DNA from 2 places in the Kineococcus haloalkalitolerans genome. Region 2 is predicted to be linked to the other one. Evidence: riboswitches for the same ligand, from Rfam matches in the RefSeq annotation. Region 2 holds a riboswitch; the other holds the start of a gene.
What was found. A riboswitch is a leader RNA that binds a small molecule or an ion and turns the genes downstream of it on or off. The one in region 2 is predicted to bind S-adenosylmethionine.
Positions count from the first base shown of each region.

Region 1: linked by a shared signal. The riboswitch ahead of ACRYMY_RS10740 (riboflavin kinase) and the one ahead of ACRYMY_RS10135 (MetQ/NlpA family ABC transporter substrate-binding protein) in region 2 are both predicted to bind S-adenosylmethionine.

Region 1 covers NZ_JBJLSH010000023.1:20,961-24,347, reverse strand. Annotated here, with positions in the region: gene ACRYMY_RS10745 (amylosucrase) at 1-1,592, opposite strand, end outside; SAM riboswitch class IV at 1,648-1,759, shown strand; gene ACRYMY_RS10740 (riboflavin kinase) at 1,789-2,253, shown strand; gene ACRYMY_RS10735 (YitT family protein) at 2,303-2,947, opposite strand; gene ACRYMY_RS10730 (VIT1/CCC1 transporter family protein) at 3,076-3,387, opposite strand, start outside.
Region 2 covers NZ_JBJLSH010000021.1:32,438-35,824, reverse strand. Annotated here, with positions in the region: gene ACRYMY_RS10140 (methionine ABC transporter ATP-binding protein) at 1-252, opposite strand, end outside; gene ACRYMY_RS10135 (MetQ/NlpA family ABC transporter substrate-binding protein) at 254-1,192, opposite strand; SAM riboswitch class IV at 1,276-1,381, opposite strand; gene sufU (Fe-S cluster assembly sulfur transfer protein SufU) at 1,473-1,904, opposite strand; gene ACRYMY_RS10125 (aminotransferase class V-fold PLP-dependent enzyme) at 1,904-3,235, opposite strand; gene ACRYMY_RS10120 (NtaA/DmoA family FMN-dependent monooxygenase) at 3,232-3,387, opposite strand, start outside.

The DNA.
Region 1 (3,387 bases), on a different contig from region 2:
TCGGCGGCCCAGTCCGGGTCGCCGGGCGCGGCGACCTCGTCGCCGGACCACACCACCGGGATGCCGCCCCAGGCGAAGACGACGGCGTGGGCCAGCAGGTGCCGGGCCAGCGCCGCGTCCACCTCCGCCTCCAGCTCCGCGTGCACCCGCGGGTCCCCCGTCCCGGCGGCCAGCGCCTCGCGGGCCGCGGTCAGCCCCACCAGGTCCGCGCACGTGCCGCTGATCCGCCGGTCCCCCGTCGCCGGGTTCTCCTGGAACACCAGGCCGCGCGCGGTGGACCCCTCGAAGGCGCCGGAGTACCAGTCGGACAGGAACGAGCGGTGGGCGTGCCCGTCGAGCCCGACCGCCGCGGCGTCGGCGTCGGAGACGGCCCAGCCGATGTCGTCGTGGCAGCGCGCGTACGTGATCCACGCGGTCGTCGTCGGCACGGTGGGCAGCGCCCGCAGCGCCTGCGCGGCCAGCCGCACGTCCTGCGCGGCCAGCGACGACCACACCTGCACCATGAGCGTGTTGTGGTACGCCAGGTCGCTGACGCGGCCGTGGTGGCGGCCGCGGCCGAGGTAGTGGACCAGGTCGTCGGGCGCGACGATCGCCTCGGCCTTCAGCAGCACCGCGGGGCAGGCGATGCGGGTCAGCGCGCGCAGCACCTGCACCACGGAGTGCACCTCGGGCTGGTTCTGGCAGTTCGTGCCCATCCGCTTCCACAGGAACGCCACCGCGTCCAGGCGCAGCACCTCCACCCCGAGCTCGGCCAGGAACAGCACGATCGAGGCGAACTCGGCGAGGACCTCGGGGTTCGACCAGTCCAGGTCCCACTGGAAGGAGTTGAACGTCGTCCACACCCAGCCGCCGAGCTCGTCGTCGAAGGTGAAGCTCCCGGGGGCGAAGTCGGGGAACACCTCCGGCAGCGTGCGCTCGTGGGCGTCAGGCAGGGTCCGGTCGTCGAAGACGTGGAAGTAGCGGCGGTAGCGCTCGTCGCCGGCGCGCGCCGCGCGGGCCCACTCGTGCTCGCGGGCGACGTGGTTGAGCACGAGGTCCAGGACGAGGCTGGTGCCGCGCGCGCGCAGGGCGGTGGCCAGCTCGCGCAGGTCCTCCACGTCGCCCAGGTCCTCGCGCACGGCGCGGTAGTCGGCCACGGCGTAGCCGCCGTCGCTGTCGCCCTCGCGCGGGCGCAGCAGGGGCATGAGGTGCAGGTAGGTGACCCCGAGGTCCTCGAGGTGGTCCAGCCGGCCGGCCACGCCGGCCAGGGTGCCCGCGAACCGCTCGGTGTAGGCGGCGTACCCGACGGCGCGCGGGGACTGGAACCAGTCGGGGCGCAGGGTGCGGGCCTGGTCCAGGCGGTGCAGGTCGTCGGGCCGGCGGGCGCACGCCCCGGCGGCCAGGCGCAGCAGCCGGGCCGCCAGGTCGTCGGCGACGTCCGGCGCGTGCAGACCGGCCAGGCCGCTGCGCAGGTCCTCCCACCAGCGCTCCACCCGCAGGGCGAACACCTCGCGGCGCGCGGGCGGCAGCCCGTCCAGCAGCCCGTCCAGCAGCCCGGCGGGCACCTCCCACGGCGCGCCGCCCGCACCGCCGGTCGTCGTCGTCCCGGTCATCCGTCCCCCCGCGCTGCTGTTGACACGTCCAGGACCCCTTCCTACCGTGACCGCAGGTCAAGAGCGGCAGCGTGAAGCCCTGGCTGGCTGCCCGGCAACCCTCCACCGCGGTGGGGTGCTCCAGGTGACGACCCGGCCGGGCGGTGGGCGCCCGGCAAGCGCGGCTCCGCGGAGCCCGGCCCGGAAGCAGGTCCTCGTGCCCGAACGCCCCAGCGCCCTGACCACCCGCCTGCCGGCGCAGCACCGCCTGCGCGACGCGCCCGCCCTGCTGCACGTGGAGGGCGTGGTCGAGCACGGCGACGAGCGCGGGCGGCTGCTGGGGTTCCCGACGGCGAACGTCGCGGTGCCCGAGCACGGGCTGCGCGACGGCGTGTGGGCCGGCACGGTGCAGGTGGACCCGGCTACCGGCGGGCCGGTGCACGTGGCCGCCGTGTCGGTGGGCCACCGCCCGACCTACTACGGCCGGGACGGGCAGCGGCTGCTGGAGGCGCACCTGCTCGACTTCGACGGCGACCTGTACGAGCGCACCGTGCTGGTGCGCCTGCACGAGCGGCTGCGCCCGCAGCGCCGCTACGCCGGCTCCAGCGAGCTCGTGGAGCAGCTGCGCCTGGACGTGGCCGCCACCCGCGCGTGGGCGCTGCGGGCCGGCCTGGGCGGCTGAGGGCGCACCCGCTCCCCGACCGGGGTCGACTGCCCGTGCACCGACCGGGTCAGCTGCCCGTGTAGCGGCCCGGGCGGTGGTTCATCGCCAGCACGAGGTTGAGCACGACCGCGCCCGCGGCCGACAGCGCGGCCACCGCCGGGCCGACGACCGCCACGGACGCGGTGACCACGGCGACGTCCAGCACCATCTGCACGTAGCCGGCCCGCCAGCCGAGCCGTTCCTGCAGCACCAGCGCCAGGACGCCGAACCCGCCGAGGCTGGCGCGGTGGCGGAACAGCACGAGCAGCCCCGTGCCGGCCACGAGGTTGCCGGCCAGCACCGCGTAGACGGGGTCGATCCGCAGGTCCGGCAGGCAGGCCGCCTGCAGGGGGCTGAGCAGGGACACCGCCGCGACGGCGAGCGCAGAGCGCAGCGTGAAGGCCCAGCCCTTGACCCGCACGGCGAGCACGACGAACGGCAGGTTCACCAGCGGGAACAGGACGCCGAAGGGCAGACCGGCCGCGTAGCCGAGGAGCAGGGCGAGCCCGGCGGTGCCGCCGGTGACGGCCGAGGCCGCGTGCAGCAGGTGCAGCCCCAGGGAGGCCAGGAAGGTCCCGACGAGCAGGCCCGCCACGTCCTCGGCGCGGGAGTGGGGCAGCGGCGCGGCCGCCGCGGTGGGTGGCCGGGTCGCGGCCGGTCCGGTCGTCGTCACCCGCGCAGCGTCGCGACGCCGGGTACCGGTGCGCAAGCGGGACTGGTCCGGACGGGCAGATCGTCCAGCAGGACGTCGTTCCAGCGGCAGAGTGCCCACCGGACCCACCCCGCAGGGCCCAGCGGGCGTCAGAGGGCGGTGCCGAGCAGCGAGCCGGTCCCGTAGGTGACGAGCATGGCGACGGCTCCCCCGCCGGTGGTGCGCAGCACGGCCCGGCGCGGGTCGGCGCCGCCGAGGCGGGCGCTGACGAGGCCGGTGACGGCGAGCGCGAGCAGGACCGCGGCGGAGCAGGCCGGTGCCCGCGCCGCGTCCGGGGGCAGCAGCACGGCGAGCAGGGGCAGCGCCGCGCCGAGGGTGAACGCCAGCACCGACGCCCCCGCGGCCTGCCAGGGGCGCACGACCTCCTGCGGGTCCAGGCCGAGCTCCGCCTCGGCGTGCGC
Region 2 (3,387 bases):
GGCGCGGCGCAGGTCCTTCTCCCCCAGCGTCGTCAGGTCCTGCCCGGCGACGACGACCCGGCCACCGGTGGGGGGCTCCAGCGCGTTGAGCAGGCGCACGAGCGTGGACTTGCCGGCGCCGGAGTAGCCGATGACGGCGAGGACCTCGCCCTGCGCCACCTCGAGGGTGACGTCGTCCACGGCGCGGACGACGTCACCCCCCGGGCGCCGGTAGTGCTTGGAGACACCCTCCAGCGAGACGATGGCGGCCATCTCAGCCCTGCGCCGCCCGGGCGTCCTCCTCGATGGCGGCCAGCTGCTCCTGCAGCGTCGCGGCGTCCACGTCGCGGACCACACCGCCGGGGTAGTCCTGCGAGAACGCCTCCAGGACGGCCGGGTCGTGGAACAGGGCGGCCAGGTCGAGGTACGTCTGGTCGTCGGCGTCCTCGGCGCGGGTGACGAAGAGGTTCACGTACGGCGCGGCCTCGGGGCTCTCCGGGTCGTCGGCGAAGACGACGTCCTCGTCGGCGAGGTCCGCGCTGGCCGCGTAGTTGTTGTTGACGACCGCCGCGGCCACCGAGCCGCTCTGCAGCGCGTTGGCGGTCTGCGAGGCGTCCAGGGAGACCAGCTCGACGCGGGAGTCCTCCACGTCCTGCAGGTCGGAGAACGGCGTGCCGCCCTCGCGCAGGGTCAGCAGGCCGGCGGCCTGGAGCACGAGCAGGCCGCGGGCCTGGTTGATCGCGTCGTTGGGCAGCGCGACCTGGGCGCCCTCGGGCAGCGCGTCGGCGCTGTCGGCGGTGGTCGAGTACAGCGACAGCGGGTAGACGGCCGTGGCGCCGATGGGCTGCAGGTCGTCGCCGGCGTCGACGTTGTAGTTCGCCAGGTACTGGGTGTGCTGGAACTGGTTGATGTCCACCTCGCCCTGCGCCAGCGCGGGGTTGGGCAGGCTGTAGTCGGTGAAGTTCACCAGCTGCACCTCGACGCCGAGGCGCTCGGCGGCCAGGTCGGTGTAGGTGCGCCAGAACGGCAGCGCCTGGTCCGAGACGCCGATGCGCACGGTGCGCTCGGTCGCCGCGGTGGTGGCCGAACCGCCGCCGCGGCTCAGCAGGACGCCGACGACGACCGCCACGACGACGACCGCGGCGACGATCCCGGCGATCAGCGGGGTGCGGCTCTTCGGCTTGTCGGGCAGGGAGGGGGTGGTGCTGCTCACGGTCTTCTCCTGGGGTCGGCGCCGTCCCCCGCAGTGGCGACGACGTCGTTGGGCCGCAGGACAGCTGGTCCGTCGAGGACCGGTTCACACGCTTGCGGGGCGACCCCGCCGGGCTTCCACCTGGGGCACCCCACCGCGGACGAGGGTTGCCGGTCAGCTAGCCAGGGCTTGTCGCTGACGCTCGATGCCGTGCAGGACAGTAGGCAGGCGCCGCTCACGCGGTCAAATCGGTCCTGAGAGGCGCGCCTCCCACCGGGCGGGAGGGCCCGGAGGGTCCTCCTCAGGCCCGCTGGACGGCGTCGGCGAAGGCCGCCCAGCTGAGCAGCGCGCACTTCACCCGGGCGGGGTAGCGCGCCACCCCGGCGAGGGCGACGCCGTCGCCGAGGACCTCCTCGTCGCCGGTGTCGGCGCCGCGGCTGGTGAGCATCGCCTGCATCGCCGTGCGCACCGCCAGCGCCCGCTCGAGCGGCTGCCCGACGACGAGCTCGTGCAGCACGGAGGCCGAGGCGCGGCTGATGGAGCAGCCCTCCGCCTCGAAGGAGACGTCGCGCACGACCTCCTCGCCGGGCGCGCCGGCCAGGTCCAGGCGCAGCGTCACCTCGTCCCCGCACACGGGGTTCACGTGGTGCACCTGCGCGCTGAACGGCTCGCGCAGGCCGGCGCCCTGCGGGTGCTTGGAGTGCTCGATGATGAGCTGCTGGTACAGGTCCATCAGGCGAACACCTCCCGCGCGCGGTGCAGCTCGCGCACGACGGCGTCCACCTCGGCGGCGGTGTTGTACGGGCCGAAGCTGACCCGGGTGGTGGCGGCCAGGCCGAGCGCCCGGTGCAGCGGCCAGGCGCAGTGGTGCCCGACGCGCACGGCGATCCCGGCGTCGTCGAGGACCTGCCCGACGTCGTGCGGGTGCACGCCCTCGACGGCGAAGGACACCAGCGAGGTGCGCTCGGCGGCCGCGCGCGGGCCCACCACGCGCACCCACGGCAGGTCGGCCAGGGCGTCGAGCAGGCGGGCGGTCAGCGCGCGCTCGTGCGCCTCCACGCGCGCCATCCCCCAGCCGGTGAGGTAGTCGACGGCCGCGTGCAGGCCGACGGCCTGCGCGGTCATCGGCACGCCGGTCTCGAACTTCTGCGGCGGGGGCGCGAACGTGGAGCCCTCCATCCGCACCGTCTCGATCATCGAGCCGCCGGTGAGGAACGGCGGCATGGCCTCCAGCACCTCCCCGCGGCCCCACAGGACGCCGATGCCCGAGGGGCCCAGCATCTTGTGCCCCGAGAACGCCGCGACGTCCACGCCGAGGGCGGGCAGGTCGACGGGCAGGTGCGGGACGGACTGGCAGGCGTCCAGGACGCTCAGCGCACCGGCGGAGCGGGCGGCGGCCACCACCCGCGGCACGTCGGTGAGGGCGCCGAGCACGTTGGAGGCGTGGGTGACGGCGACCACGCGCGTGCGCGGGCCCACCAGCGCCTCGAGGGCGTCGAGGTCCAGGTGGCCGTCCTCGCGCACCCCGGCCCAGCGCAGCACCGCACCGGTGCGCAGGCACAGCTCCTGCCAGGGCACGAGGTTGGCGTGGTGCTCGGCCTCGGTGACGAGCACCTCGTCGCCCTCGCGCAGCACGAAGGCCGGGTCGACGGGGCGGGCCGAGCGCTGGGCCAGCGCGGTGGCGGTGCTGAAGGCGTGCGCGACGAGGTTCAGCGACTCGGTCGCGTTCTTCGTGAGCACCACGTCGGCCGGGCGGGCGCCGACGAAGCCGGCCACGGCGGCGCGGGCGCCCTCGAAGGCGTCGGTGGCCTCCTCGGCCAGCTGGTGGGCGCCGCGGTGCACGGCGGCGTTGCGCTGCTCGTAGAAGGCGCGCTCGGCGTCCAGGACCTGCCGGGGCTTCTGGGACGTGGCGCCGGAGTCCAGGTAGACCAGCGGCTTGCCGTCGCGGACGGTGCGGGCCAGGACCGGGAAGTCCGCCCGCAGGCGCGCGACCTCCTCCTCGGTCAGGGGTTCCTCGCCGGTCCCCGTCGTGGACCCCGCGCTCGTCGTGCTGGCCGTCGTCACCGCTGCTCCCCGTCCGCCGCCTCGCCGTCCACGGTACGCGCCGCGGGGACCGGCAGCCCCAGGTGGTGGCGCAGGGTGGGGCCCTCGTAGGCGGTGCGGTGGGCGCCGCGCTCCTGCAGCAGCGGGACCACCCGGTCGACGAACTCGTCCAG